Regions from separate parts of the Clostridium taeniosporum genome, predicted to be linked through region 1. Evidence: predicted binding sites of a transcription regulator. Region 1 holds the regulator's gene; the other holds the start of a gene.
The links. Region 1 encodes NrdR, which represses ribonucleotide reductase genes. Its sites were predicted from a motif close to CACNANATNTNGTG; they were not measured.

Region 1 (16,064 bases):
TCTATAAAATCTTTCAAATATTCTTGGTAAATCTTCTTTTGGAATGCCTATTCCATTATCAATAACTTCTAAATAATAATACCGTTCTTTACTATAACTCATTACTTGAACACTTGAATTATTATCAGAATATTTTATAGCATTTTCCACTAAATTTAAAGTTAATTGATAAAATTTATCCTTGTCACCTAAAATAAGTTCTTGATTATCATCTTTAAAAATTAAATTTATTTTTTTATTATTAGCAATTTTTCTTACCATATTTATACTATCTTCAATTATAGGTTTAGGTAAAAATTCTTCATTTTGACTTGATACATTACTTTCAATATTAGATAACACTAAAATATCACTTATTAATCTTGATAACCTTTCAGCTTCTTTGTCTATTATATTTAAAAATTTTTCTCTAGTTTCATCATCTTTTACATATCTTAATGTTTCAGCAAACCCTTTTATGGATGTTAATGGTGTTTTTAATTCATGAGAAACATTTGCAACAAATTGTGTTCTCATAAGTTCGAGCTTTTTTATATCAGTTATATCTTGTATAGTTATAACTTTTCCTATTATATCTATTCCATTTATTATATTTGATTTCTTAATTTTTAAATCTCGTTCTACAGGACGAAGTATTTTTATTTCCTTATCTATTTCATAGTCCTCTTCTAAAAAAGTATTTATATCATAATCAGAAATATATTCAATTACAGATTTGCCTACAATATTTCGTCTTATACCAAATATCCTTTCAGCATAAGGATTAATAGATATTACTACATTATCATTATCTACTGCAATAACTCCGCTTTCCATACTTCTTAATATAGACTCAATTCTATTTTGTTTATCAACTATCTCATAAATCTTCATTTGAAGTTGATCGGCCATATTATTAAAACTTTCTCCTAAATTTCCTATCTCATCTTTACTACTAACCTTAACTCTTATTTTATAATCTCCATTAGCCATTTTATGCGTTACTGATTCTAGATCTTTTATAGGTTTAATAATCATTTTTATTAATTTTAAATATAATGATATAGAGAGAAACATTACAACCATTATTATACCTATACAATATTTTATATTTTTATTTTGAAGAGTCTTGGACATATCTATTGGAACTGAACTTACCACTATTTTATTTTCATTTATTTTTGTTGCATAATATATTAAATTTAAATTTCCATCTTCATTATATTTAGTTGCTGAGCCTTCTCCTTTTTCTAGAGCTTCTTGAAACTCCTTGTTGTCCTTATAACTACTTCCATATTCATTTTCAGTATTATATATTATATTTCCATTTTCATTAAGTAGTTTAAATCTAACAGTTATATTATTTATTTTTATATCAGTAAAATCTTGTTTCTTTAATATTTCTAAGTTATCTAACTTACTAATAAGTAAATTAAAATTTCTAAGTTCATTTTTTGTGTCTCTAATTTGTTGAACATTGCTTAACAATACAAAAAAAGAAGTTAATATTATTAATGCAAAAAATACTGTTGTCATTGATGATATCAATATTTTTTTCTTCATTATTCATTAATTGGGTTAAATCTATAACCTACTCCTCTAATAGTTTCTATGAACTTAGGATTTTTATCATCTTCTTCTATCTTTTTTCTTAAATATCTTATATGTACATCTACCGTTCTTGTTTCTCCTATATACTCATATCCCCATATTTTATCTAGTAAAGTTTCTCTTTTAAGAATTTTCCCTCTATTTTTTATTAATATTTTTAAAAGATCAAATTCCTTCAAAGTTAATTCTATCTTTTTATCATTAATAAATACCTCATGTCTTTCAAAATCTATTTTAAATCCTTGAGACTCATATATATTACTTTCAAACTCTGAACTTGGATAAGCTCTTCTAAGAACTGCTTTAACCCTTGCCAATAACTCTCTTACTGAAAAAGGCTTTGTTATATAATCATCCGCCCCCAACTCTAAACCTAATATTTTATCAATTTCTTCACCTTTTGCTGTTAGCATTATTATTGATATCTTTTGTGTTTCTTTATCTTTTTTTATTTCTTTACAAACATCAAAACCATCTAAACCTGGAAGCATTAAGTCAAGCAATATTAATTTAGGTTTTTCTTCTTTGGCTAATTTTAGTGCATCTAATCCATTATTTGAAGAAATTATCTTGTATCCAGCATTAATTAAATTAAATCTTAATAATTCTATTATATGTTCCTCATCATCAACTATTAGTATTTTCTCATCAGACATAACCATTCTCCTTAATCTAAAATTATGAAACTAAACATCCTACCATAAGATCCATTTGATTTTCTATATGAATGTAATTTAATTTCTTTACTACAATGTGTACATAATTCTAATATATTAATATTCTCTTCTTTTACACCAGAATTTCTTAAATCATCTAGTATGCATTCCTGCAAGCTTAAATTTCTTTTATTAAACATATCTTCCTTATTAATATTTTTCTTTTTATTTAAAAATTTTTCTTTTAACTCTTCTGATACTTCATAACAACACTTTCTAATATGAGGACCTATATAAGCTTTAATATTATTAGAATTACAATTAAACTTACTTTGCATTTTTTCTATTGTTTTTAAAGTAATACTTTCATATGTGCCTCTCCATCCACTATGAATAGCTGCACATACTTTTTTTACCTCATCTATTAATATTATAGGAACACAATCTGCTGTAAAAGCTCCAACAATAACATTTTTATTATTTGTTACTATTGCATCTCCCTCTTCATTATTAATATTCTCATTATTATAAATTAATATTTTATCACTATGTACTTGATTTAAATATACTATTTCATTTGCTTTAAATCTAGATTTTAGCGATTCTAATTCATCAATTCCTTCTTCAGTATTTCTGTTAAAACTTCTATTAAATTCTGCATTTGTAAACACTATTCTAGCAGTATTTTTTAACTTTATTATAATAAAATCTTCTATTTTCTCTATTTTATTTAAATCTATTTTATTCAGCATTATCACTCCTAAATTACATTTTAATTTTATCATCTTTAAACTTTATATTAATTGCATTAACTTAAATTTAACATTAATGTAACATTCATATAATATAAACTTATATCTATATACAAAAAGGACTTGAAAGTTAAATACATACATTCAAAATCCTTCTTACAATAACATTTTTAATTTTTAATTAACTACTAAATTTTTAATTTCTTCTAGAAAAGTATTTATATCCTTAAACTGTCTATAGACAGAAGCAAATCTTACATATGATATTTCATCAACTTTTTTAAGTTTATCCATAACCATTTCACCTATATCTTTAGATGCTATTTCAGTAACCATTCTATTAGAGATTGATTTTTCTATTTCATAAGCTATATCTTCTATTTGCTTTCTTGATACTGGTCTTTTTTGACAAGCAATAATAAGACCGTTAATAATTTTTTCCTTATTAAAATTCTCTCTAGTCAAATCTTTTTTAACTACCAAAACTGGAAAATCTTCTATCTTCTCATACGTAGTATATCTTTTATTACACTTTAAGCATTCCCTTCGTCTTCTAATTGTAGTATTATCATCTGTTGCTCTAGAATCCACAACCTTACTTTCTTGAAAATTACAAAATGGACATTTCACTTTAATCACCTCTTTTACTTTAGTAAAAAGTATTTATAATTTTATTATATATAGTTTTTATTATGATTACTACCCATTATTATAATCATAACTTTGAATATTATCTGTTTTCACTAATATAACATCTACTCCAACTTTTACTATATCATCCCATTTAACTTCTATTTCTTCATCTTTCAAAAACCAAGATTTCATAGTTGTTCCTGGTAAAATTAATGAAATTATCTTATTATCATCACAATCCACTTTAAAATCTTTTACAAATCCAAGTTTACGTCCTGTAGATATATCTATTATCTCCATAGATCTCATGGCATTAAGCGAATACATTTCTGCCTCCATAGTTATCCCCCTATCTGTAAAACTAATACTTTTATCTGTTTCTTTTATATATTTATATGTAGGATAACTTTACTTAATTACTTATATAATAAAAACTGATATTTATTAAATATCAGTTTTATTATATCATATACCCTAATTTTAAACATGTTTTCTCATATGCTTCAAAGCTGTTTTTTCAAGTCTAGATACTTGTGCTTGAGAAATTCCAATTTCATCTGCAACTTCCATTTGAGTTCTTCCTCTGAAAAACCTTAAATTTAGAATTAATTTTTCTCTATCAGTTAGCTTTTTCATCGCTTCCTTTATGGATATATTTTCAAGCCAACTTTCATCTGTATTTTTAGAGTCACTTATCTGATCCATAACAAATATTGCATCTCCACCATCATGATAAATTGGTTCAAATAAAGATACTGGATCTTGTATTGCATCTAAAGCAAATACAACCTCTTCTCTCGGTAATTCTAATTCTTTAGCAATTTGAGATATAGTCGGCTCTTTATTATTGTCTTTTATAAATTTATCACGTACTATTAATGCTTTATACGCAATATCTCTTAAGGACCTGCTAACTCTTATAGAATTATTATCTCTTAAATATCTTCTAATTTCTCCTATTATCATAGGCACTGCATAAGTTGAAAACTTAACATTTTGTGATAAATCAAAATTATCTATAGATTTCATTAAACCAATACATCCTACTTGAAATAGATCATCAACATTTTCTCCTCTATTATTAAATCTTTGAATGACACTAAGTACTAATCTTAGGTTGCCTTTTATAAAGGCTTCTCTAGCACTTAAATCTCCTTTTTTTAATGCTAAAAGAAGTTGTTTCTTTTCTTTTTCTTTAAGTACTGGAAGTTTAGAAGTATTAACCCCACATATTTCCACCTTGTTAATAATCATAAGTACCAACCCTTTCGGAAGTAATAATCTGCTGCATTAAAGATTATCTCCGATAGACCTTGCTTTTATACTAAAGACAAGCTAAATCATTTTACTTATTTCTTTTTTTAACCTCTTAATTATTTTTTTCTCCAATCTTGAAATATAAGATTGAGATATTCCAAGCATATCTGCAACTTCTTTTTGAGTCTTTTCCCTTGTTCCATTTAACCCAAATCTAAGCCTTACAATTTCTTTTTCTCTATCATTTAAAATTTTAAGTGCCATTAATAACAATTGCTTATCAACTTCATCCTCAATTAAATTATACACTTCATCATTTTCAGTTCCTAAAATATCGGATAACAATAATTCATTTCCATCCCAATCTATATTTAAAGGTTCATAAAATGAAATTTCTGCTTTTATTTTACTGTTTCTTCTTAAATACATTAAAATTTCATTTTCTATACATCTAGATGCATAAGTTGCCAATTTTATTTTTTTCTCTGGATTAAAAGTATTTACTGCTTTTATAAGTCCAATAGTTCCTACTGAAATTAAATCCTCTACATGAACACCTGTATTTTCAAACTTTCTTGCTATATAAACAACTAATCTTAAATTTCTTTCAATCAAAATACTTCTTATGCTTTCATCTCCATGCATAAGATTATTCACTAAAGTTTCTTCTTCATCCTTTGTTAATGGTGGTGGAAGTGCATCGCTACCACCTACATAATATAACTTCCTTCTAAATAACTTAAACTTAGATAATAACTTATTTAAAAATAAAATAATTCGTCTCATAATACACCTCTCTTATATTACTCCTCTTGATAACAATGCGTTAAAATCATTTTCTCTACTTAATTTTTCATTGCATGGACATATAATAGCATCTACTTCACTATAAAATCTTTCACCTTTTATTTTTATTGATTCTACCTTTATTCCTTTTAAATTCCCCCCATAACCTATAGCACTATATGGTATATAATAAGTATCATTTCCGTTAAAATCTATCGTGCTTATAAAATCTTTTTCTATTAAAATACATGGAAGATTACTAATAGGTTCTCTTAATTCATTTCCTGTATCTAAAAAACTTTTTATATCATAAACCTTATCTGATACTTTAAACTGTATATTAAATTTAAAATTATTTATCATTAATTTATTTTTAATATATTCTATTAATCTATTAAAAAACATATATATTATCATTCCACCTAATATTAAATACTTAATTGAATACTTACTTATTTCAAAACTTTGTCCTATAAAATATTGGTTCTGATTTATTGAAAATAAAAAACATAATCCACTTAATGTAAATGTTAAGAGTAAAAATATACTCATAGCTTTAATTGTATTGATAATACCCTGTTTTCTATAACTTATCTTAATCATTATATATAAAACTATTATTCTGCAAGGAAATGAAGTTAATATATTTAAATTAGGAAATAATAGTACAATCGTATACAGCGCTCCTATAAAACCTGAGCATATTAATAGAATATCTTTAACTTTATATTTTAATATTTTCATTGTAAGTATCATAAGAAATAAATTAACTATAAAATTTTCTAAAATTAAAATATCTATATATACCTCCATACAAATCCCCCTGTTGAGTTCTATTATAGACTTGTATCACTTAAAAATTTGTCATAATAACATACGATTTTATCATTTTCAGGACATAACTTTTTACATATATTTACATTTGTTTTTTAATAGTCAATAATGCTTTTATATTTTATCAATTAGTTCATTTAATTGTGCAATATAAATAAATTAATTTAATAAAAAGTAATAACATGTATTAAAAGAATAAAATTTGTATAAAAAAAGCATGAAAGATCAATTAATCTTTCATGCTAAAATCACTATAATTTATGAAATACTAAACATTAATGTTTTTTAGTTCTTCTTAAAAAAACAGGTATATCTAATAAGTCATCATCATCAAAATTCTTTTCTTCTTTTGGTTTTTCTGCAGTTGCTGCAACTTCTGTTGCAGAATTACTAGCTTGTGTTGCAACCTCTTCTTTTTGAACCTGGTTAACTTTGTTTATTACTTCCGAAGGAGCAATGTTATTATTTGGTGCTTCAAATCCTGTAGCTATAACTGTAATTCTAATTTCCTCATTAAGTGTTTCATCAATTACAGCACCTACTATTATGTTTGCATCTGGATCTACTGCTTCTCGCACTACATCTGCTGCATCATAAACTTCTAATGCACCTAAGTCCACTCCACCTGTAAAGTTTATTATTACATCTGTTGCACCTTCAATTGAAGTTTCTAATAATGGAGATGAAATTGCTTGATGAACTGCATCCTGTGTTCTGTTATCTCCACTTCCAAAACCTACTCCCATATGAGCTAATCCCTTATTAAGCATAACAGCTTTTATATCTGCAAAGTCTGCATTAATTACCCCTGTAATAGTAATTAAGTCGGAAATTGCCTGTACCCCTTGTCTTAATACATCATCAGCTAATTTAAATGAATCTAATAATGTAGTTTTCTTGTCTGCCATTCTAAGTAATCTTTCATTCGGAATAATTACCAATGTATCTACTTTTTGTTTTAATGTTTCTATTCCCATTTCTGCATGTCGCATTCTTCTTTTACCTTCAAATGGGAAAGGTTTTGTAACTACACCTACAGTTAATATTTCCATAGACTTAGCTATTTCTGCAACTATTGGAGCAGCACCTGTACCAGTTCCGCCACCCATTCCTGCAGTTATAAATACCATATTAGCACCTTTTATTGCAGCTGAAATTTCTTCTCTACTCTCTTCTGCAGCTTTTTTTCCTATTTCAGGATTAGCTCCTGCGCCTAATCCTTTCGTTAACTTTTCTCCAATTTGAATCTTTTGATCTGCATGTGAAAGCATCAATGCTTGTTTATCAGTATTAATAGCTATGAATTCTACATTTTTTAAACCCTCTACTATCATTCGATTTACAGCATTACTACCGCCGCCTCCGCAGCCTATTACTTTTATATTAGTTAATTCTTGAATATCCCCATCAAAATCTAACAAAATAACTCCTCCTTTAGAAAATTCCCTCTAAAAAATCTCTGACTTTCTTTAAAACACTCTTCTTTGTATTGTTGTCTAAATTTTCAGCATAATCTTTACTTATAACAACATCATTAATCTCTTGTGAATTTTTATACTCATATGAAATTAAATCTAAATTATCATAAACTTCCTTAACTACAGCTAATGCTGTTATGTTTTCAGGATTTTTTATTCCCAAATCATCCTTTGTCATAACTGTAGTCGGAATTTTAAAAATGTCATTAACGAAATTGCTTATATTCTCAAAATAATTTAATCCACTACCATATAAAATTATACTACAAATTCTATCATAATGACCAGTGTTTTTTAACTCTCTGTTAATATAATTTAGTATTTCTTCAATTCTAGCATTAATAACTTCATAAAATAATGATTTTGATATCTTTAACGTTCCAACTTCTATTTCGTCCGATATCTTATTATCTTTATATAAAGTTTCATAATTGCTAGAATAAATCATCTTTATATTTTCAGCTTCTGTGAATGAAAGTTCACCACAAATTGCTAAGTCTTTAGAAATATTGCTTCCACCTAAAGGTATACTACCAATATATTTAGGAATTCCATTACTAAATATTACTATATCTGTGTGTCCTGCACCTATATCTACTAAAGCTTTATCTCCCATATCATCTTCTGTTAAAAATATTTGTTTACCACATAATATATTCAACTTTATAGATGTAAGCTTGTAATTAGTACCTTTAAACACATCATAGTATTTAGTAATTTCATCTTTTAAACCTATTACTAATGTTAAATTTACATCTAATTTATTGCCTCTCCAATTTAATATATCTTTATGTAAAACTCTTCCATCTAAGATATAAAAATTAATTAAACTATCAATTAGAATTTCGTTGTTTCCAATAGAAGTAGCACCCTTGGCTTTTTTTAAAGCTTCTTTTATATCTTCATTTTTAACAATTCCATCTACTAGTGATACAGAAACTGTTACTTCTGTTATTCTAATATTTCTAGTAGATATTCCTGCTGAAATATTTAATATTTTTCTACCTGTTTTATCTTCTAAATCTTTTAAAAGAGCTTTTAAAATTTCGCGACATTTATCAACATCTTTAATTATTCCTTTTTCAATCCCTTTAGACTTACAATGTTTAACACCAAGTATTTGCATATCCTCTTCATCTTTTTTTGCTGCAAGAGAAGCTGATAGCTTCTTACTTCCAAAATCTATTGATGCAATTATTTCCTCTTGCATTGTTTTATTTCTTACCTCCTTGCAGAAAAGTATACTATTTATTTTTTATATTCAACATAGCAATTCAAAATCCTTTTAATTACTCATTAAAATTAATTATTATTTGCTCTCCACTTCATATACTCTTCTTTAACTATTATATTTTCATTAACTAATCTTTTCAAATCCATATCAATAGTTTGCATGCCATACTTAGCTCCCATTTGAATAAAACTATCTATTTGTTCATAATTTCCTTCTCTTATTAAATTTTTAATACTATTTGTACAAGTCATAATTTCTAATGCAGCTGTTCTACCAGTACCTGTAGAATTAGGTAATAAAATCTGTGATATAACCCCTCTCAATAACGAGGAAAGTTGCACTTTAATTTCATTTTGTTCTTTACTGTCAAAAGAATTTATTATTCTATAAATACTATTAGCAGCTCCCATTGTATGAAGTGTTGAAAATACTAAATGTCCTGTTTGAGCTGCTCTTAATGCTACTTCTATTGTTTCAGTATCCCTCATTTCTCCAATCAATATAACATCAGGATCTTGTCTCAGTGCTGCCCTTAATCCCATAATATAGCTCTTAGTATCTTGACCAATTTCCCTTTGATTTATTATTGACTTATTATTTGCATAAATATATTCAATAGGATCCTCTAGTGTTATTATGTGCTTTTCTTTAGTATTATTAATTTCATTTATCATTGCTGCAAGTGTTGTACTTTTACCTGATCCTGTCGGGCCTGTTACTAGTACTAATCCGTCATTTAATTTAGTAAAATCTTTTAATATCTGTGCACTACTTATATCAGTAATCTTAGGTATGCGTTGTTTTATTACTCTCAAACAAATTGAATAACCACCTCTACATTTATATGCATTAACTCTAAAATTCCCCATACCTTTAGGTTGATATTTTAAATCAATATCTCCCTTTTCTAAAAATTCATTAAATCTTTTAGGTTCCAATTCTTTAATATATTCACATACTGTTTCATGGCTAATTTCCAAATTATTAACACTTTTTAAATTACCATCTATTCTAATCATTAGAGGTAACCCAGAAGAAATATGAATATCAGAAACATTATCTAAATTAATACTTTTAATCAGTTTATCGATATTTGCCAAACTTATTCCTCCACTAAATATTAAAATATATTTCATAAAAATATTATTAAAAATAATACTATTATAATAAGATTAACATATTTCCTAATATAATTAATAGTTTTTTATATTAAAATAAGGTGTGCTTTTTAGCTACACCTTATTTTAATTTTAAATTTTCCCAAATAGTTCTTTTTTTAATTTCTTTAAAGCTTTTTTTTCTATTCTAGATACATAAGAACGAGAAATTCCTAATGTGCCTGCTATCTCTCTTTGAGTTTTTCTATTTCCATCTATTAATCCATATCTCATTATAAGTATTGTACTTTCTCTTTTAGTTAAACAATCTTTAATTTTTTTATAAAGATCTTTAATCTGCAAGTTATTTTCTACTTTTTCCAAAACCGAATCATTATCACTACTTAATATGTCGATAAGACAAATTTCATTTCCTTCTTTATCTACACCAATAGGATCTTGAAGATATACTTCACTTCTTTGTTTTTTATTATTTCTAAACAACATTAAGATTTCATTTTCTATGCACCTAGAGGCATAAGTAGCAAGCCTAGTACCCTTATCTGAATTAAATGAATCAATTGCTTTAATCAACCCAACAGTTCCGATAGAGATTAATTCATCTATATCTTTATTGGGAAAAGAATATTTCTTTACTATATGTGCTACCAGTCTTAAGTTTCTTTCAATTAAAACACCCTTTGCTGTCTTATCTCCATCTTTAAGTCTCTTTAAGTATTCTTCCTCTTCACTCTCATTAAGTGGGTTGGGAAATGTATTTCCACTACTTATATATCCAGTTAAAAATAGTGTATTACATATCAATTCTATGAAACCATTTAATACAAACACCTTTTTCCTCCATAACAGTGCTTGATATTATAATATGTTTGAAATTAAAAAAAGTTGCTTATTTATTTAATTATATTATTTATTATTTAAAGTTTTTACTATATCTCTAAATATAGGTGCAGCTGTATCTCCTCCTCCAAGCTCTACATCAGTCCCCAAATTTTGAGACTCTATGTTAGGTACAAAGACTAGCATAGTATATGTCTTATTATTGAAATTAAAATATCCTACAAACCATCCATGAGTATTTCCATCGCTAGAAGTGGCTGATCCTGTTTTTCCTCCTATATTGAAATTTGGTATATACGCCTTTATTCCAGTACCCTTTAAAACTACTTCTTTCATTGCATCTTTTACTAATCTAGATGTTATTTCACTATAGATTTTTTTTCTATCACTTTTAAACTCTTTTACTGCGTTATCATCTTTATCCAAAATACTTTCTACTAAATAAGGCTTTACATAAACCCCATTATTAACTATAGTATTAACAGCTCCTAACATTTGAATTGGCGAAACATTCATACATTGTCCTATTGATATATTATTCATTCCCGCTTCCTCTTTGGGCTGTATTCCTGATGTTTCGTTTTTGTTTTCACCTTCTAAATTTAACACCCTACTATATAACCCTTGTTTTTTAGAATATTCCATTAATTTATCATATCCAACTAAAGAACCTATTTTTCCAAATATATCATTACATGATTTAACCAATGCGTTTCTCACTGTTAAAGTTCCATGATTAACCCTGCATATATTACTATTGCATGTAAATATATCATTTACATTAACTAATCCCATTTCTAGAGCTGAAGCCAATGTAATTATTTTATATATTGAACCAGGTTCATAGCCTATTTCTTGTATACCCAAATTTATATTAGCTGCACTTTCATCTTTTTGTACCAAAGCTCTTATTTTTCCAGTATCACTTTCTAAAATACTTACCCCAACATTTTTCAAATATTTATATTCATCTTTTTCAAGAACACTTCTTATTTTATCTTCTATATCTTTATCAATAGTCAATTTTAAATTTTTATTATCTTTATTTATATTTACACTTTGTTTAGCATATACAGATTTATCATTTAAATAAAAATTCTTTTTAGGTAAATCATTATTTTTTAAATATTCTTTTAACTCATATTGTAAAGATCCTTCTATTTGATTTTCATCTAAAATATCAGATAAAAAACTACTAACACTCCAAGCTTTTTTAGTGTCTACTTTGTCAGAAACATATGTATATATTCCCTTTATATTTTTAAGTTTATTTATCTTGTTATATGTTTCCTCGGAAATATTATAATAAATTTTTCCTTGAGATTTCATTATTTCAGAGTAATTAAACTCTGGTTTTTCAGATTTCATTATAAAATTCAATGCCATTAAGTCTTCTAATGTTTCTTCATAATTATTTAAACTAAAAGGTTTAATATCTATAACTAAAATATATTTTTTATCATACTTCATCAAATCTTTTCCATTAGTATCTAAAATCATATATTTTATATCACTTATATTTTCCATCTGATGATTTTGATAAGATACCTGTACTTTTTCTGACGGATGTACCTGTAGAACATATAATCTCATAGTTAAAACTATTATTAGTGTAATAAAAAAAGCCATAACTTGTAACAATCTTTTTTTCCTATTATATTTATCAGTAAAAATACAAAACACCTCTCTTCAGCTTAAATTTTAGCCTTAGATAAGGTGTTTTATTCAATATATAATATTTTATTTTATAATGATAGTACTTTATTAGATTTTACTAACATATCGTTCTTTTGTAACGGTTCATCTACTTTAACCGTAAATGTCATATGCGCTCTATTAGCAACATTAGTTTTTACATTTTTCTCTGCATCAAACATATCTAAAAGTTTAACTTTAAAATATGGAGTATGCGGTCTTAGTACTTCTACTTCATCATTTTCAAAAACTCTATTTTTTTGAAGTATTGTAGCTGTCTTAGTTTCTGGATTATAATCTTTAACCATACCTACAATGTCATAATCTCTTACATAAGATGATTCATCATAATTTTGTTCACCCATTCTACCTAAAAAGAAACCAGTATGGTATTTTCTATGACTTATTTTATTTAATGTATCCATCCATTCTTCTTTGAATTCGTAGTTTTGTGGATCCTCATAGTAACTATCTAAAGCTTCTCTATAAGCTTTCACAACAGATGCCACATAAAATTCGCTCTTCATTCTACCTTCTATTTTAAATGAATATATTCCACTTTGTACAAGTTCAGGTATATATTTAATCATACATAAATCCTTAGAATTCATTATATATGTACCATCTTCATCTTCAATTACTGGATAATACTCTCCTGGTCTTGTTTCTTCCATAAGATAATACTTGTATCTACATGCATTTGAACATACACCTTTATTAGCATCTCTTCCAAGCATATAATTAGATATTAAACATCTTCCTGAATAAGATATACACATTGAACCGTGAACAAAAGCTTCTATATCACAATCTTCTGGAATATTAGATGTTATTGTTTTTATCTCATTAAAAGTTAATTCTCTTGCTAATACAACTCTTTTTACTCCTAAATCATACCAAAATTTAGTTGCTACCCAATTAACAGTATTAGCTTGAGTACTTAAATGTATTTCAAAATCTGGTGCTACTTCTTTTGCTATAGCAATCAATGAAGGATCTGCTACAATAATTGCATCAACACCTAATTCATATAAACTTTTAATATATTCTCCAGCACCTTTAAGATCAGGATTTCTTGCAAAAACATTTAATGTTACATATACTTTTTTACCTCTATCGTGGCAGTATTTTATTCCCTCTGCCATTTCTTCATTAGTAAAGTTATTTGAAAATGCTCTTAAATTAAGTTTTCCTCCACCTAAATATACAGCATCAGCACCAAAATCTATTGCAATTTTTAATTTTTCTAAATTTCCAGCTGGTGCTAAAATTTCTGGTTTTCTCATTTTAAATTACCTCCTTTTTGTCACTGCAATACCATCACCCATAGGTATTACTGTTGTTATTAATTCTTTATCACTATTTACCATATCTAAATATGTTCGCATTCTTTTTACTATGGTTATCTTTCTTCTCTTAACAAGTTCATCAGATGCCACCATACCTCTAAATAAAACATTATCTGCTATAATAATTCCATCTTGCTTTAATAATCTTAAACAATTTGGAAGAAAATGATTATAATGTCCCTTACCTGCATCCATAAATATTAAATCAAAAGATTCTTCTAATCTCTCTAAAACCTCAAGACAATCTCCTTGTTCTATCTTAATCTTGTCTTCTAAATTAAACTTTTGCAAATTTAATTTAGCAAGTTCTATCATTTTTTCATCTCTTTCAATAGTTATAATATCTGGATTAGTAGTTGCTGATTCATACATTAATATAGATGAAAAACCTATTGCTGTACCAAGTTCTAAAATTCTAAGTGGTTTCTTCATATTTACCATAAATTCTAAAAATACCCCTGTTTCCTTTTGAACTATAGGAACTCCATTTTCTCTTGCAAAATCTTCTATTTCTTTTAGTATTCCTTTTCTTTCAGGAATTAGACCTCTTATATAATCTTCCATATAATCATATGTAATTTTACTCATTTAAATCCTCCATATTAAACTAATATCCTAACTCTTGCTTTTTCTTTAAAAAATCACCATAATTATTAGTAAAATAATGATATCCATCTTTTTTTAATATATAAAACAAATAATCTGTTTCTTTAGGGAATAATGCTGCCTTTATAGATGCTTTACCTGGGTTTGCTATAGGACCTATTGGTAAGCCTGTATACTTATAAGTATTATACAATGAATCTATTGCTAAGTGCTTATTTAATACAACATCAACATGATAACCAAGTCCATATATTACAGTAGCATCTAGTTGAAGCTTCATATTCCTTTTTAATCTATTATAAATAACAGATGATATTAAATCTCTATCATAATCATATCTAGCTTCTTTTTCTATCATTGAAGCTGTACTGATTGTTCTTTCAATTTCACTATCTTTTATATCAATACCGTTCTCATTTTCAACTTCTGATAATATTTGTAAAAATCTTTTAAACATTGTATTAACTATTGATTCTGCAGTAGCTCCATTTTGTATAAAATATGTATCTGGATATAAAAATCCCTCTAAATTATATCTTTTTTTAGAATTTTCTTTTATAAAATCAGGTAATTTATACTTTTTTACTGCTTTTATAAAATCTTCTTTAGAACAAATTCCTTCTTTCTCTATTTTAGAAGATATTTCATCTATTGTATATCCCTCAGGAATAACTAACTTTTTAGTATTTTTATTATTCTCTTGATTATTTAACGTATTTATTAATTCTGTTAAATTAGCATTAGATTTAACTTCATATATTCCTTCCTGTAAACTTATCTGTTTTCTATTAAGCATTAAATTAAGCTTTATAAAGTATTCATTAGACAATTTATTTTCTCTATTTAACCTATCTAATACTGAATAAATGCCCTCTCCATTCCTAACTTCTACAGAAACCACTTCATCATTACTTTTTAATGGTTTAGAAATAGTTCTTTTATATGAAAAAAATACTATAATACATAAAATCATAAAGAAAATACTTAATGTTAACATAAATTTCTTTTTAAAGGACTTAGATTTTTTCATAAAGTTCCTCCATAATATGTAATAAAGTAAATAGCCAGAAGACCATTTACTTTATTATAATATCTTTTTATATTATTTTAAATACAAGAACTCACATTATTTTTTACTTCTGCTTACTATCTTCTTTCTCTCAGAACTGCCTAATACTGTTTTTCTCATTCTTATATTTTCTGGTGTAACTTCTACTAATTCATCATCATTTATAA
Region 2 (16,064 bases), 1.0 Mb from region 1:
GAAAAAATAAGCCATTAATCGCTATTATAATTATTATTTTTAATTATTTTAAAATTTTATGCACAAAGTGCATTATTATAAGGGTTTATAAGTGCAAGAGATTATCAAATTTGACAAGCATTAATGTTTAAGATATAATTCAGTATACGCTCTTGCCAAAGGAGGGAAATCAATGGTAGAAAAATTAAAAGATTATTTTAAGAAAAGTTTTTCTAACAGCAGTCCGAAGGCAAAAATTATAATAACAACGATTGCAGTGGCAATTGTTATTACAGCGACGATAATGAGTGCAAGAAAAACACTTACTATAAGTATAGACGGAAAAGAAGAAAGTTTTGTCACGTATAAATGGACTGTAAAAGATGTGTTACAAGATAATGGAATAGAGGTAACAGATAGGGATAAAGTAGAACCATCATTGGATTCTAAGGTATCTGAAAAAGAGCTAATTACAATAAAGAAAGCTATTCCAGTAAATATCACACTTAAAGATAAGACTGTAACACTAGAAACAGCAGAAGATACTATTGGAGAGATGCTACAAAAAGAATCAGGTACATTAAAAGAGCAGGGTGTAGAATTTGAAGAAGGAATAGATGAAGTATCACCTTCTTTAGACACAAAAATAGGACAAGATTTAAATGTTAAGATTGTAAATGTAGAGACTAAAGATATTGTAGAGAATAAAGATATAGAATTTGATACAGTAATACAAAAAGATTCTAGTCTTGATAGTAGCGCTCAACAAGTTAAGAATGAAGGAACTAATGGAGAAAAACAAATAACTTATAAAGTTACTTATAAAGACGGTGAAGAAGTTTCTAGAGAAATAAAAAGTACTAAAGTTATTGCAGAACCTGTAAATAAAATTATTGTTAAAGGTACAGGAAATGTATATGCAAGTAGAGGAGCAGGTAATATAACATATAAGAGAAAGTTATCTGTTTTAGCAACTGCATATAGTGGACACAGTACTACCGCTACAGGTAGAAGACCTGTTAGAAATTCTAATGGATTAAGTACAATTGCTGTTGATCCATCAGTTATTCCGTTGGGAAGTAAGGTTTATGTTGAAGGATATGGATATGCTATTGCAGCCGATACTGGTGGTGCAATAAAAGGGAATAAAATTGATTTATACTTAAATTCATCAAGTGAATGTACAAGATGGGGAAGAAGACCTGTCAATTTATTCATAGTAGCTTATCCGGGACAATGGTAGTCGATTTTTAGGAGATAACATGTAGGTTATCTCTTTTTTTTATCCGTTAAAATATGTATCATTAATCTGCTGGATTTTTTTTGTATACATTTGAAAAGGCAGATGTGTAAAAAAATTCACGATTCCATAGTTACATTGGCGATTTTTTTTATGTAAATAATATTAACTTTGATATACTATTAGTATTAGAAATACTAATCATATGGAAAAGGAAAGGAAGTAAAATAGTGATTAAAGAAGTAATTGTAGTTGAAGGAAGAGATGACGTTGATGCTGTTAAAAAAGCATTAGATGCTGAAATAATAGCTGTAGGTGGGTTTGGAATAAATGCTAAGGTTATAGACAGAATAAAGGAAGCTCAAAAAAGAAAAGGTGTAATAGTTCTTACTGATCCAGATTTTGCTGGAGAAAAAATAAGAAGAATTATTTCAAAGAGAGTTCCAGGAATAAAACATGCATATATAGCTAAAGAAGATGGATTAAAAGATGGGGATATAGGAGTAGAAAATGCTTGCCCTGAAGTAATATTAAACGCTCTTAAAAGTGCTAAAATAACTGTTGAAGAGAAAAGAAGCTTTTTTACTATGCAAGACATGTTTTATTTTAAATTAACAGGACATTCAACTTCTAAAATAAGAAGAAGTATATTAGGTAAAATTTTAGGAATAGGGTATTGTAATTCTGCTCAAATGGTTTCTAGATTAAATAATTATGGAATAACTAAAGAAGAATTTACAAATGCTATGGAGAAAATAGAAAAAGAATTGGAAGTAGGTAAAAAATAGATGGATTTAATGGATATAAAAACAAAAGATTTAGTTCAAAAATATAATTTTAAATTTTCAAAAAGTTTAGGACAAAATTTTTTACTAGATGAGTCTGTGCTTAGTGATATAGTAGAAGGCGCGGATGTTAATGAAAAAGATTTTATAATAGAAATAGGTCCGGGGGTAGGTACTTTAACAGCTAAATTATTACAAAAAGCTAAGAAAGTTACTTGTATAGAGTTAGATAATGATTTAATTCCTATTTTACAACAAGAATTAGGAGAGTATGATAAATTTCAATTAATACATAATGATGCATTGAAAGTAAATTTCAATGAAATCATGAAAGACGAGGATCATGTTAAATTAGTAGCAAATCTTCCTTATTATGTTACAACACCTATAATAATTAAATTATTAAAGGGAAATTATAAATTTCAATCTTTAACTATAATGATTCAAAAAGAAGTAGCTGAAAGAATAAATGCTAAGCCTAATTGTAAGGAATATGGAGCACTATCTGTTTTAGTTCAATATTATTGTGATACTACAATTATAAGAAAGGTATCACCAGAAAGTTTTATGCCAAGACCTAAGGTTGATTCTATAGTTATAAGACTAGATAGATTAAGTGCACCTAGAGTTAAAGTAAAAGATGAAAAACTTTTATTTGATATAGTGAGAGCGGGTTTTAATATGAGAAGAAAAACTTTATGGAATTCAGCAAAATTAACAGGAATTTCAAAAGAAAATTTACAAAAGGCTTTTGACCATTGCAATATAGATCCAAAAAGAAGAGCAGAAACATTAACAATTGAAGAATTTGCAGCATTATCAGATAGTATATATGATGTGAAGAAAAATAATTAAAATTATTTTAACATTATAGTAATTATCATAATCTATCAATAAAAGCATATACTTTATTGAATAAATATATGTGGAGGGATTATGGTAGTGGCACATAATAAGTTATATAGAAATTTTATAATTTTACAGCAAGATGAAAAAATCAACTCAGGATCTACCGAAAAAGCTTTGTCTGGATATGCCAAAGTAGAAGCAAAAGGAGATAAGTGTAAAATATCTTTTTACGCTCAAAATCTTAAGCAAGAAGAAAATTATTCTGTAGTACTTATCTGTTGTAAAAAGGACATGAAACAATTAATTAATTTAGGGTCTCTAAAAATAAATGATGTTGGAAAGGGAGATACAAGTAAAGAATACTATATAAATAACATAGCTGGTTTAGGCATATCTTATGATAAAATAAATGGCGCTGCTATTTGTAAAGCAAATTCCGGAGAAATTATCTTTATCATGTATGGTTTTATAAATGGAGAAGAACCAAAGGAAAATTGGAAGAAACTTAAAATAATAAAAGAAGATAATATCTCAGAAAAAGTTAATGTTAATGAGACTTTAAATAGGACAGATATTAAACTAGAAAATATGCAAAATAAAAAAGTAGAAGTTGATGAAACTAAGATAAAAGATAATAATACTGAGATTAAAAATGCTTCTAGTAAATCTGATAAACTAAACATAGATATAGACTTAGATAGTGATAAAGAAGACATTCGTAGTAAGGAAAAGAAATATAAAGACAAATGCGAAGATAAATGTGAAAAGAAATGTGAAGACAAATGCGAAGATAAATGTGAAGAGAAATGCAAAGACAAATGTGAAGACAAATGCAAAGACAAATGCGAAGATAAATGCAAAGACAAATGCGAAGATAAATGCAAAGACAAATGCGAAGATAAATGCGAAGATAAATGTAAAGACAAATATAAAGATAAATGTGAATACAAATATGAAGATAAATGCGAAGAAAAGTGTGAAGTAGAAAAGGAAAAGGAAAAATATAAAAAAGAAAAAGGATATTCTACTCAAACTGAAAAGTGTAAAAAGATTATTGATGAATTAAAAGATGAGTCATATTGTACAAAGACAGTAAATTACAAGAGATTAGAAGAAAATACAACAATTGATGGAGATGATTTTGAACAATATGAGAAAGATATTGAAAAATTAAAGATGGATTCATCAAATAGTTTTGGTATAAAAGGAAAAATTGGTGAATATTTTGAAAAAATTGCACAAGGATTTGAGGAGTTCAAAGAAGGACTAGATGGAATAAAATATTGTAAATGGTATAAGATACCTATAAATAGAATTGATGATCTATTTAATATATCAGATTACAATAAATATACATTAGTATATTATCCAATGCTAAATTATTATCCTTATATAAGCAAAAATAAATATTTCCTATTAGGATATAAGTGTAATTCAGCGGGAGAATTGACTCATATTGTTTATGCAATACCAGGAAGTAAAGATCTTTCACAACAACCATATGAGGGTAAAACAGGATATGTTACATGGACACATGATAATACTAGAAGTTCTGGATATTGGCTTATGTTTTATGATTTCCAAAATTCTACAGTAGTAGTTCCTATGAAGTAGAAGAGGTTATATGAATAAAAAACAGATATTAATATTATCTATTTTACTTTCATTAATGGTGGTATTAGGAATAACACAGTCATTTTTTAAGGAATCATTTACGGAAGTTGCTCTTGTAGAAAATGGGATAAACGAATTTAAGGATTATGGTTTTAATGAAGAAGGATATAAATTTTCATTACCAAGTGAATGGAGTATATCTGAAAAACAAAACAAAGGACAATATGTTAGTTATAAGGCAGATTTTAAAGATAAAAATAATAAAATTTCAGGGTACTTAGAAGTTATAAACACCAAGTCCGATTTAGGTAACTTTGCAGAAAGTGATTTAAAAAATTTACCTTTATCATATAAAAATGAGGAAATAATTCCTTTTAAATTAGAAAATATATCAGGAGTATTATCTCAATATAAAACTAAAGTAAAAAAAGGTTATACATTTGAAAATAATTGTTATTATATAAATAGTGACGATGGTAAAATTATAAAAGTTTTATTTAATATAAAAGAGGATGATTATAAAGAAAATGTAAAAACCGTTTTTAATACAATAATATCTAAGATAAACATACAAAGTTAATAAGATTTGATATTAATATGTATAAGTATTATAATTTAAGTATCATAGAGGAATTGATAATTCATCTATGATACTTAAATATTTTAAGGAGATACGCATGAAAATAATTTTATTTAAGGCGTTTGGTCTAGAAATAAAAAGTTATGGTTTAATGATTGCTATAGGTATACTTGTAGCATCCTCTTTGTTTTTAAAAAAAGGAAAAGAAAAGGGGTATGATGAAGATTCTTTATTAAATTTAATTATTTTAACTGTAGTTGGTGGAGTAATAGGTGGAAAATTACTTTTTATTATAACTGAATTTAATAGCATATTAAGTGATCCAAGTATATTGTTGAATTTTGGATATGGATTTGTAGTATATGGAGCTTTAATATTAGGAGCCGTTACAATATATTTATATTGTAAAAGAAAGAAATGGAAAGTTTTCGATGTTTTGGATTTAGTTGCACCATGTTTAGCCATTGCTCAAGGATTTGGACGCATAGGTTGTTTTTTAGCAGGATGTTGTTATGGCAAACAAACTAATCTTCCAATAGGAGTGGAATTTCCAATAAATTCACTTGCACCATCAGGTGTTCATTTACATCCAACTCAAATTTATTCATCTATATTTGATTTTTTACTAGGATTTTTTCTTTTATATTACTCTAAAAAAGGAAAGAAATCAGGTAAAGTTGTAGCTATGTATTTTATAATATATAGTATAGGAAGGTTTATGGTAGAGTTTTTTAGAAATGATCCAAGGGGAAATGTTGGTTTATTATCTACATCTCAATTTATAGCTATATTTACATTGATTCTTGGATTAATTATATTTAATTTTCATAAATTTTTTAAGGGAGCGAATAAATAAGTTGTTTAAGAAAAAAATTTTTATATTGATTTTGACTTTAATTTCTATTACCTCTATTTTAGTTGGGTGTAGTTCTTATGATAAATTGGCAATTAAATTAGGAATGAAAAATAATAATTTTGAATATATAAAACAGAATAAAGTAGATAAAATTATAATTCAAAGTGCTAGAGATACTGGGTTTAGATTTATAATTACTGAACCTAATGCAATAAATGATATGTATAAATTATTGTCAGATGGTAAAAAAGTATCTGAGAAAAGTTCAATGGATCCAGATTATTATTTTGAAATTTGCATGGGAGATGAAGTTAAAAAGTATAGTTATATAGTTGGTGCGGATGAAAGAGAAAAAGGTAATTTCTTTAGTGATGAAGAATATTTTTCAATTTCCAATCGTTTAGATGATATAATAATACAAAACTTATCATTTATAAGAAAACCTAGAAATTTTCAATATGTGTATTATCAAACAATTTTATCAGTATTAGAAGCTGAAAAATCTAATATAGGAAATTCTAACAAAGTAGGAATAGATATAAGTGGTGATATTGATTGCTTAAAGTATATACTTTCAACTGATTTACAAGAGTTTGAAAAAGATATTACAAAAATCATTCCTAATGCACAAGTTATAAAGAATAATTCTAATGAATTTGATACAATAATTAAAGTTAAAAATAGAGGATATAATAGTACTATTTTTAAAACTATGGTTACTGTTGATAATAAGAAAAATAAAGTATTTAATACTTATTATATATTAGCAGAATATAATTTTAGAAATTGGGATATTGATATGGGAGAAGTAAACAAAGTACCTAATGAATGGTAAGAGGAGGAAGTTAAAATGGGAAGCTGTGACAATTGTGCAAGTAAAGATTCATGTGGATCAAAGGGGCAAGGATGTGAAAATTGTATACCTAAAATGATCCCTACATATGGAAAAATTAAAAATGTAATAGGTGTTATTAGTGGTAAAGGTGGAGTAGGAAAATCTACTGTTACAGGAATAATGGCAACTACTTTAGCTAAAAAAGGATATAAAGTAGGAGTTTTGGATGCAGATATAACAGGACCATCTATGCCTAGATTTTTTGGTATAAATGAAAAAAGAGGAAAAATAATTCCTTTAGAAAATGAAGGAGTAAAATTTGAACCTGTAACTACTAACTCAGGAATAAAGGTTATATCGATGAACCTTTTAACTGCAGTTGAAGAAGAGCCAGTTATATGGAGAGGTCCAGTAATTACAGGAGTTCTAAAGCAAATGTTTATGGAAACTAATTGGGGAGAATTAGATTATCTACTTATAGATATGCCACCGGGTACAGGTGATATAGCTCTTACAGTAATGCAAGAATTCCCTATTACTGAAGTGATAATAGTTTCAACTCCACAAGATATGGTATCTATGATTGTTAAAAAATTAGTTATAATGGCTAAAAAGATAGGTATAAAAATTAGAGGTGTAGTTGAAAATATGGCATATATTAAATGTCCAGACTGTGATAAAAAGATAAGAGTATTTAGTACTAAATCTTCTGATGAACATGCAGAATATTTAGGATTACCTTTAATTGGGGAATTACCTATTAATGTAGAATTAACAGCGGCATTAGAAAGTGGAAAAGCAGAGGATTATGTAATAGATAATGATTTATATTCATTAATATTTGAAGCTTTATATTAGTAGTATACATAACTCATCCTTCTTAGGGAATACTATAAAAGTAATCTCATAATGGAAGGGTGAGTTTTTTGAAAGCAAATGTAGATAAAGATACTTGTATAGGATGTGGATTGTGTCCATCAATTTGTCCAGAATGTTTTGATATGCAAGATGATGAAAAGGCTGGAGTTATAATTGATGAAGTACCAAGTGGGGCTCAAGATTCAGCAAAAGAAGCAGAAACAAGCTGTCCAGTTAATGCAATTTCAGTAGAATAAGAAAAGTGTGGTGTTGAAAGTTTATTTTCACACCACATTTTTTAATATTTAAGTTGTTACTTTTCTATTTGATACAACTGAAATGATTCTTGCTATAGGTAATGCAGCTATTATAACCAAGCATATTATTCCTTCTATTCCGATAATAGGACCATTTACCGACAGTGAATATAATGCTGGTGACATTCCTTCAGGGGCAAAAGATCCAAAGAAAGCAACTCCAGAAATAAAGTGACATATAAACCTACCCAAAACTGCTAGTATTACACCTAAATATTTTTTATTTGGCAAAAATCCAGCTATACCTAAACATAAAAATGGCAATGGATAATCAAATAATACTTGAATTGGATGTAAGATATATGGATCCATAAATAAAGTTATCATTCCATACAGAAATCCTGTTAGAAAACCAACTTGAGGACCATACATGAATGCAATTAGTAAAATAGGTACCATACTACCAAAAGTTATACTTCCTCCTTGAGGAAAATGATAGATTCTAAAAATTTTTAGTATTGTTGCTAAAGCTAATGCAATACCTATTCTAGCAATTAATTGAGGTGTAAATTTAATTTTTTTTGCTTTTACTAATACTACTAGTATAACAATACATCCTAGCAGTGTGATAATTGATAATGGGTCTGATATAACAGTTTGTACATTTTGGGGCAAATGATTATATAAATTTGAAATTTGTTCTGCCCAATCATTAAAAATACTCATAAAAAAAACCTCCTTAATTGTGCTTAGGAGATTGTAAACCGATAAATATAAATTTTTATTATTCAAATGAATAATAAATTATACTAATGATTATTATTCATTTTAGTATAATTATACATATTGAAAGGTTATACTTTCCTACGCCAGAATTAACTGGATCAGGTTCCGAGGGTTTATGAAATAATCAAATCTCAGCCAAAGGCTCCCCTAGCACTATAATATATATTTTACCTGTATAATTATAGGTAGTCAACTATGTTATAAGGGTTAAATTTGCTATCTTTATTATGATGAGTAGCATAATTTGATGAAATATCATTTAAATTAACTTTAGAGCCATTATAAGAATTACTTGTAATATTATTATATGGCATTATTGAATTAATATTATTCTTATCTATTACAATATCTTCTTTATAAGTTGAATCAATAATAAAGTCTTTCATAAATTAACACCATCCTTTAATAATATTTTTAGTATTACTTAAATAAATATGCATTAATATTATAAAGAAATTATTTTGGTGTTAAATTTATAAATCTTATTATTTGAAGATTATTAAATATAGAAATATTTTGTTTTAAAATATAAATTATTTTAAGGCATATTCAAATAGATAACTAGTCAGTATGCTGGTTTATTTTGTGAACTACTTATTCCTTGTAATTTACTAATAGAACAACTATTAGCAGAACTCAAGTCATTATATTTCACAAAATATCCTTCACATCTTTCACTTGTTATTTATTTTCATATGCCTAAAACAATACTTTAATTTTAATAAAGATCATTATATATAATTTTAAAAACCTCTAATGATTGTTCAATTTTAGGTTTTAAAAGTTTTTTCTTATTTTCATATTCTATTTTTCCTTTTTGTGTTAAATGATATATTTTTTGAAACTTTTTATTAGGATTATCCCATACACCTACAATAAGATCATCTTTTTCTAATTTTTTTAATATAGGATATATTCCTCCAGTGCTAGGAATCCATTTACCATTGGTTCTTATACCTATTTGGTTTGAGATTTCATTTCCATTTGTTGGATTTAAAGATAATATATATAAAACATATATAGGTAAAAGTCCTTTAGTAAAAACCTGACCTACAGCTTCTTTTTCTTTTTTTACTTTCTTTAATTCAGAAAGTTTATTTTTATATTCTTCATATAATCTTTTTTCTTCATTTTTTATATCATTTATATCAGAAAAATTAAAATCAGACATACCTAATCTACCTTTTCAACAATAAATCCAAAAAGACCAGGACCAGTATGAACACCAAGTGCAGGACCGATGCTATATCCTAACTTACAATCAACTACATTATTTAAATTTTTAATATTTTCACATAATGTTTGTGCATCATCAAGTGCATTACCATCCATAACCCAGAACTTACATTTATTATTCTCAGTATAAGATTTAGCTATTTTTAATAACTTTGATGTAGATTGTTTTTTACCACGAGCTTTACAATAAGTACGGAAAGAACCATTTTCATCTATTGTTATAACAGGTTTTAAATTAAGAACATCTCCTATAGTACCAGCAACACGTCCTATTCTTCCACCTTTTCTTAAATATTCTAAAGTATCAATAGTAAAGAATATATCTATTTTAGATCTTAAGTCTGGAAGTAAACGCACTATTTCTTCAAATGACTTTCCTTCTTCAATAAGTTTTGCAGCCTCTAATACTACTACACCTTCAGCCATACTCAAGCTTTTTGAATTAAATACATGAGTTTTTAGTCTATCAAAATCTTCGCAAGCTAATCTCATTGAATTATAAGTTCCTGAAAATTCATTAGATATTGTAACTATAATAGCATGAGTATATCCTTCATCAGCTAATCTATTAAGAATATTGTTAAGTCTTTCAATGCTCGGTAATGATGTCTTAGGAATTTCTCTAGGCAATAATTCATAAAGAACATCAGACGTTATTTCTAATTTATCATCATATTCTTTGTCAGAGAAAATAATTTTAAAAGGTAATAAGTTTATGTTATATTTATTTAAGTCTTCAGTACATATATCTGATGCACTGTCTGTTAGTAATGCAATTTTATCCAATAAAATTCCTCCTAGTAATATAGTCTATTATTTAATTATATCACTATTGATAACTATATCAATAGTGATAATATTAGCAATAGCGATAAATTATTAGATAATATTAATTACAATAAGTTAAATTATAAGTCAAATTGAAAACAGGCTTAAAATTTAACTAAAGATAGAGATAAAAAGACGTATTCACTAGTAATTAAAAAAATTCACCAATAAAACTAAACATTAATGGTATTGCTAAGGAATATTTAATCAAGTATAATAGTACAGTATTATTAATGTACTATATATTGTGTCATGGAGGGAAGCAAAATGCTATATGTTGTAAAAAGAGATGGGAGAACGGTTGAGTTCAATGGTGAGAAGATTGCTCAAGCCATTAAAGGTGCTGCGCTAGAAATAGGGGTAACTTTAAAAGAAAGTCAAGTTTTAGAAACTGTACAAAAGGTAATTACTTATATTGAAGATACAAAAAAACAAAAGATTACAGTAGAAGAAATACAAAACTTGGTTGAAAAGGCTTTAAATGAAGAGGATAAAGACATAGCTTTTGCATATTCATCATATAGAAGAGAAAGAACAAGAGTAAGAGATATAAAATCAGATTTAATGAAAGCAATAGAAAAAATAGGTGTTGAAACAGATAGAGATAATGCTAATGTAGGAAATAATTTCAGTTCTAAACTATTAAGAATAGCTTCTGAATCTAATAAGTGGCATAATTTAGCTAATATGCCTAAACAATTATCAAAAGCACATGAAACAGGTGATCTTTATTATCATGATTTAGATAGTTATAACTTAACTACTAATTGTCTTCATATACCGACTAAGGAAATTTTATTAAATGGATTTAATACTGGATATGGGACAATAAATGTACCTAAAAGAATAGAAACAGCAGCGGAATTATCATGTATATTATTACAATCTACTCAAAATGATATGTTTGGAGGACAATCTCATCCTGATTTTGATAATGATTTAGGAGTTTTTGTTGCCCCAACAAGAGAAGAAATAAAAAAAGAACTAGAAGAATTAGAAATATCAAAAGAAAAAATAGATAAATTAGTAGAGAAAACTTTAAGAAAAAGAGTTCATCAAGCTATGCAAGGAGTTATGTATAATCTAAATACAATGCATTCAAGAGCAGGCTCACAAGTACCTTTTAGTTCAGTAAATATAGGAATACCTAATAATAAAGATGCAGCACTAATTTGTGAAGTATTTCTTTTAGAATATGAAAAGGGATTAGGTAAGGGAGAGCAACCAATTTTTCCAAACATAATATTTAGAGTAAAAGATGGCGTTAATAGAGAAGAGAACGATCCATATTACTATTTATATAAATTAGCATGTAGAGTAGCAGCTAAAAGAATGAATCCTACTTTTATGAATATTGATGCAGATTTTAATAAAGAATATTATGATAAAGGATATGTTCCTGCAACTATGGGATGTAGAACTTATCTTATGAAAAATGTAAATGGAGAACCAGGGTGTAAAGGTAGAGGAAATATAGCACCAACTACTATTAATTTGCCTAGAATAGGGTTACAAGCTAAAGGCGATATAAAAAAATTCTTTAATATTTTAGATGCAAGACTATCTTTAGCTAAGGATTCTTTATTGCATAGATATGGGGTATTAAAGAACTTAAAAGTTAAAGATTTACCATTTATAGCTGGTCAAAATTTGATGGTGGGTTCAGAAAATTTAGATCCAGAAGATTCTATAGAACCAATATTAAAACAAGGAACTTGGGGCATAGGATTTATAGGTCTTGCAGAAGCTTTAATTGCATTGACTGGTAAACATCATGGTGAAACAGAAGAAGCTAAAGAATTAGGATTAAAGATAATAGGACATATAAGATCTTATTGTGATAGATTAACAGAAGAATATAGTTTGAATTGGAGTTGTTATGCAACACCAGCTGAAGGATTATCAGGTAAATTTATAAAACAAGATCAAAAAACATTTGGAAGTGTACAAGGAGTTACAGACAAAGAGTATTATACTAACAGTTATCATGTACCAGTAGGATATGCTATATCAATAAAAGATAAAATTGATATAGAAGCTCCTTATCATAAACTTTGTAATGGAGGACATATAACATATATAGAAGTAGATGATTTTCCAAATGAAGAAGTTGTTATGGATATAATAAATTATGCATATAAGCATACTAATATAAGTTATATGGGGGTAAATTTCCATATAAGATATTGCAAAAATTGTGGAACTTATTTACACAGTAATGAAAGTAAATGTTCAACTTGTGGAAGTAATGATATACAAGGGGTAAGTAGAGTAACAGGATATTTAAGTTTAGATGAGAGATTTGGGCCAGGAAAATATCAAGAAAGAACAGATAGAATATCTCATTTAGAAAGTCATAAGAAACATTATTAAATCTAAAAACATAAATTTAGATGAGGGTACTTTATAGTATCCTCATTTTTTAATGTCTAAAAAAGTATCACTTTTAACTAAAGTTATTCATATATATTATGTTTAGAAGGGGTATAGTATAAAAAATCGATGACTGTTAATCATCGATTTTTTTATGTTATGTTATTTTTTATAAAATTTTTTAAAATACATACTTATATATGGTTATAATTACAAAAAAGTTATAATATTATATCAATTCATAAAAATGAATAAATCTAAAAAAAACCTGCAATAAACAGGGCTTTTTCGCACAAAATACTTTATATACGAATAAATATTGAAAGAATACCAATATTTTAATGCAAAAATAAGAAAATTGTTATTTCATTATAGGCATCTATGGTGTATAATTATAAATAAATAAAACTTAATAATAACAGCAATAGCAATAAAAAAATATTAAGGGGGAGTTAAAATGTCAGTTAAAAGTATAAATACTGATAAAGAAATTAATATAGTTGATACTACTCTTAGAGATGGGGAACAAACAGCAGGAGTAGTTTTTGCTAATGCCGAAAAGATAGCAATTGCAGAAATGCTAAGTGAACTTGGTATAGATCAATTAGAAGTTGGCATACCTACTATGGGCGGAGATGAAAAGAATGCAATAAAAGAAATTGTTAAACGAAATTTAAAATCAAGCATAATGGCATGGAATAGGGCTGTTATAGGTGATATAGAGCAATCAATAGATTGTGGTGTTGATGCAGTAGCAATATCTATTTCAGTATCAGATATACACATTCAACATAAACTTAAAACATCAAGACAATGGGTATTAGAAAATATGGTTAAATCGGTTGAATTTGCTAAAAAGAATGGACTTTATGTATCTGTCAATGGGGAGGATGCATCGAGAGCTGATCAAGAGTTTTTAATTCAATTTATTCAAGCAGCAAAGCAAGCTGGAGCAGATAGATTTAGATATTGTGATACAGTAGGTATTATGGGTCCTTTTAATATCCAAAAAAGAATTAAAGAGCTTTATGATACAACTAAATTTAATATAGAAATGCATACACATAATGATTTTGGTATGGCTACTGCAAATGCTATAGCAGGAATTCAAGGTGGAGCAACACATGTTGGAGTAACTGTTAATGGACTTGGAGAAAGAGCAGGTAATGCAGCATTAGAAGAAGTGCTTATGGCATTGATGATTGTATATGGTTATAAGGGTGATATTAATACAACAATGTTCAAAGATCTTTCTGAATATGTATCAAGAGCATCAGGAAGAGAACTACCAAAATGGAAAGCAATAGTTGGAAGTAATATGTTTGCACATGAATCTGGAATTCATGCTGATGGTGCATTGAAAGATCCAACAAACTATGAAGCTTTTGATCCTTCAATTGTAGGTCTTGAGAGGCAAATTGTTATTGGAAAACATTCAGGTCGTGCATCAGTTGAAAATAAATTTAGCGAGTATGGAATAGAACTTACTAAAGAGGAAGCATCAAGAATATTAGAATTAGTTAGATCAACATCTGTTAGATTAAAGAGAAGACTTTTTGATAAAGAAGTTGTTCAATTATATAAAGATTATAAAAGATTAAATAAGTAAAAATAATTAAATTATAAGCAATAATAGGGGGAAGAAACGTGGGAGATAATTTAGTTTATAAGATTTTAAAGAAGCATATTGTTGAAGGAATTTTAAATACAGGTGAACCAATTTCAATTAAAATTGATAAAACATTAACGCAAGATTCAACTGGAACAATGGCATATCTTCAATTGGAAGCAATGGGAATAGATAGAGTAAAAACTAAGAAGTCTGTAGCATTTATTGATCATAATATGCTTCAACAAGGATTTGAAAATGCAGATGACCATAAATTTATTCAAACAGTAGCTTCTAAGTATGGAGTGTATTTTTCAAAACCTGGTAATGGAATATGCCATCAAATATTTTTAGAAAGATTTGCTACTCCAGGAGACACTCTTATAGGTTCAGATAGTCATACACCAACAGCTGGTGGTGTTGGAATGCTTGCAATGGGAGCGGGTGGTTTAGATGTAGCTCTTGCAATGGGTGGCGGAGCATACAATATAAACACACCTAAGGTTGTTAAAGTTGAACTTAAAGGAAAACTTAATAAAATGGTAGCAGCAAAAGACGTAATTTTAGAAGTACTTAGAATATGTACTGTAAAAGGTGGAGTTGGAAAAGTATTTGAATATTGTGGAGAAGGTATTAAGAGTCTATCAGTTCCAGAAAGAGGCACAATAACTAATATGGGTGCTGAACTTGGTGCTACAACATCAATATTCCCTAGTGATGAGAGAACTTTAGAATTTTTTAAGGCTCAAGGTAGAGAAGAAGATTGGATAGAATTAAAAGCTGATAAAGATGCAGTATATGATGAAGAAATAGTTATAGATTTAAGTGATTTAAAACCATTAACTGCCAAACCTCATAGTCCAGATAATGTTGTAAGTGTTGAAGAAGCTGGAAAAATAAAAGTTGATCAAGTATTTATAGGAAGTTGTACTAATTCTTCTTATGAAGATTTGATGAAAGTTTCTAAAATATTAAAAGGAAATAAAGTTAATAAAGATGTAAGTTTAGTTATTGGACCAGGTTCAAGACAAGTTATGGAGATGATTGCAAGAAATGGTGCATTAGCAGATATAATTAGTTCGGGAGCAAGAATACTTGAAAATTCTTGTGGTCCATGCATTGGAATGGGGCAAGCACCAGGAACAAATGGAATATCTTTAAGAACTGTAAACAGAAATTTTTACGGTAGGAGTGGAACATTATCAGGACAAATATATATTGTAAGTCCAGAAACAGCAGCAGTTTCAGCTATAAAAGGTTATTTAACTGATCCAAGAGAAATGGCTGTAGATATAAAAGTAGATATGCCTGAGAAGTTTATCATAGATGATTCAATGATTTTAGCACCTGCTAAAGCTAATGAAGAAGTTGAAGTGGTT

Region 2: a site for NrdR is predicted at 10,940-10,953, ahead of BGI42_RS00520 (anaerobic ribonucleoside triphosphate reductase). Genes of this name have one in related genera too.

The regions. Positions count from the first base shown of each region.
Region 1 covers NZ_CP017253.2:1,133,375-1,149,438, reverse strand. Annotated here, with positions in the region: gene BGI42_RS05480 (HAMP domain-containing sensor histidine kinase) at 1-1,542, opposite strand, end outside; gene BGI42_RS05475 (winged helix-turn-helix domain-containing protein) at 1,542-2,246, opposite strand; gene pgeF (peptidoglycan editing factor PgeF) at 2,258-2,995, opposite strand; gene nrdR (transcriptional regulator NrdR) at 3,176-3,628, opposite strand; gene BGI42_RS05460 (YlmC/YmxH family sporulation protein) at 3,698-3,970, opposite strand; gene sigG (RNA polymerase sporulation sigma factor SigG) at 4,112-4,885, opposite strand; gene sigE (RNA polymerase sporulation sigma factor SigE) at 4,967-5,674, opposite strand; gene BGI42_RS05445 (sigma-E processing peptidase SpoIIGA) at 5,687-6,487, opposite strand; gene ftsZ (cell division protein FtsZ) at 6,784-7,929, opposite strand; gene ftsA (cell division protein FtsA) at 7,943-9,196, opposite strand; gene BGI42_RS05430 (type IV pilus twitching motility protein PilT) at 9,289-10,320, opposite strand; gene sigK (RNA polymerase sporulation sigma factor SigK) at 10,471-11,169, opposite strand; gene BGI42_RS05420 (peptidoglycan D,D-transpeptidase FtsI family protein) at 11,245-12,807, opposite strand; gene BGI42_RS05415 (peptidase U32 family protein) at 12,924-14,159, opposite strand; gene BGI42_RS05410 (O-methyltransferase) at 14,166-14,810, opposite strand; gene mltG (endolytic transglycosylase MltG) at 14,830-15,858, opposite strand; gene typA (translational GTPase TypA) at 15,955-16,064, opposite strand, start outside.
Region 2 covers NZ_CP017253.2:108,981-125,044, forward strand. Annotated here, with positions in the region: gene BGI42_RS00455 (3D domain-containing protein) at 173-1,222, shown strand; gene rnmV (ribonuclease M5) at 1,450-2,007, shown strand; gene rsmA (16S rRNA (adenine(1518)-N(6)/adenine(1519)-N(6))-dimethyltransferase RsmA) at 2,008-2,859, shown strand; gene BGI42_RS00470 (DUF7922 domain-containing protein) at 2,941-4,467, shown strand; gene BGI42_RS00475 (PsbP-related protein) at 4,478-5,047, shown strand; gene BGI42_RS00480 (prolipoprotein diacylglyceryl transferase) at 5,145-5,903, shown strand; gene BGI42_RS00485 (YhfM domain-containing protein) at 5,905-6,738, shown strand; gene BGI42_RS00490 (Mrp/NBP35 family ATP-binding protein) at 6,754-7,596, shown strand; gene BGI42_RS00495 (ferredoxin) at 7,665-7,853, shown strand; gene thiT (energy-coupled thiamine transporter ThiT) at 7,902-8,579, opposite strand; TPP riboswitch at 8,698-8,798, opposite strand; gene BGI42_RS00505 (hypothetical protein) at 8,819-9,025, opposite strand; gene BGI42_RS00510 (PadR family transcriptional regulator) at 9,358-9,810, opposite strand; gene BGI42_RS00515 (DegV family protein) at 9,813-10,661, opposite strand; gene BGI42_RS00520 (anaerobic ribonucleoside triphosphate reductase) at 10,971-13,076, shown strand; gene nifV (homocitrate synthase) at 13,534-14,685, shown strand; gene BGI42_RS00530 (aconitate hydratase) at 14,724-16,064, shown strand, end outside.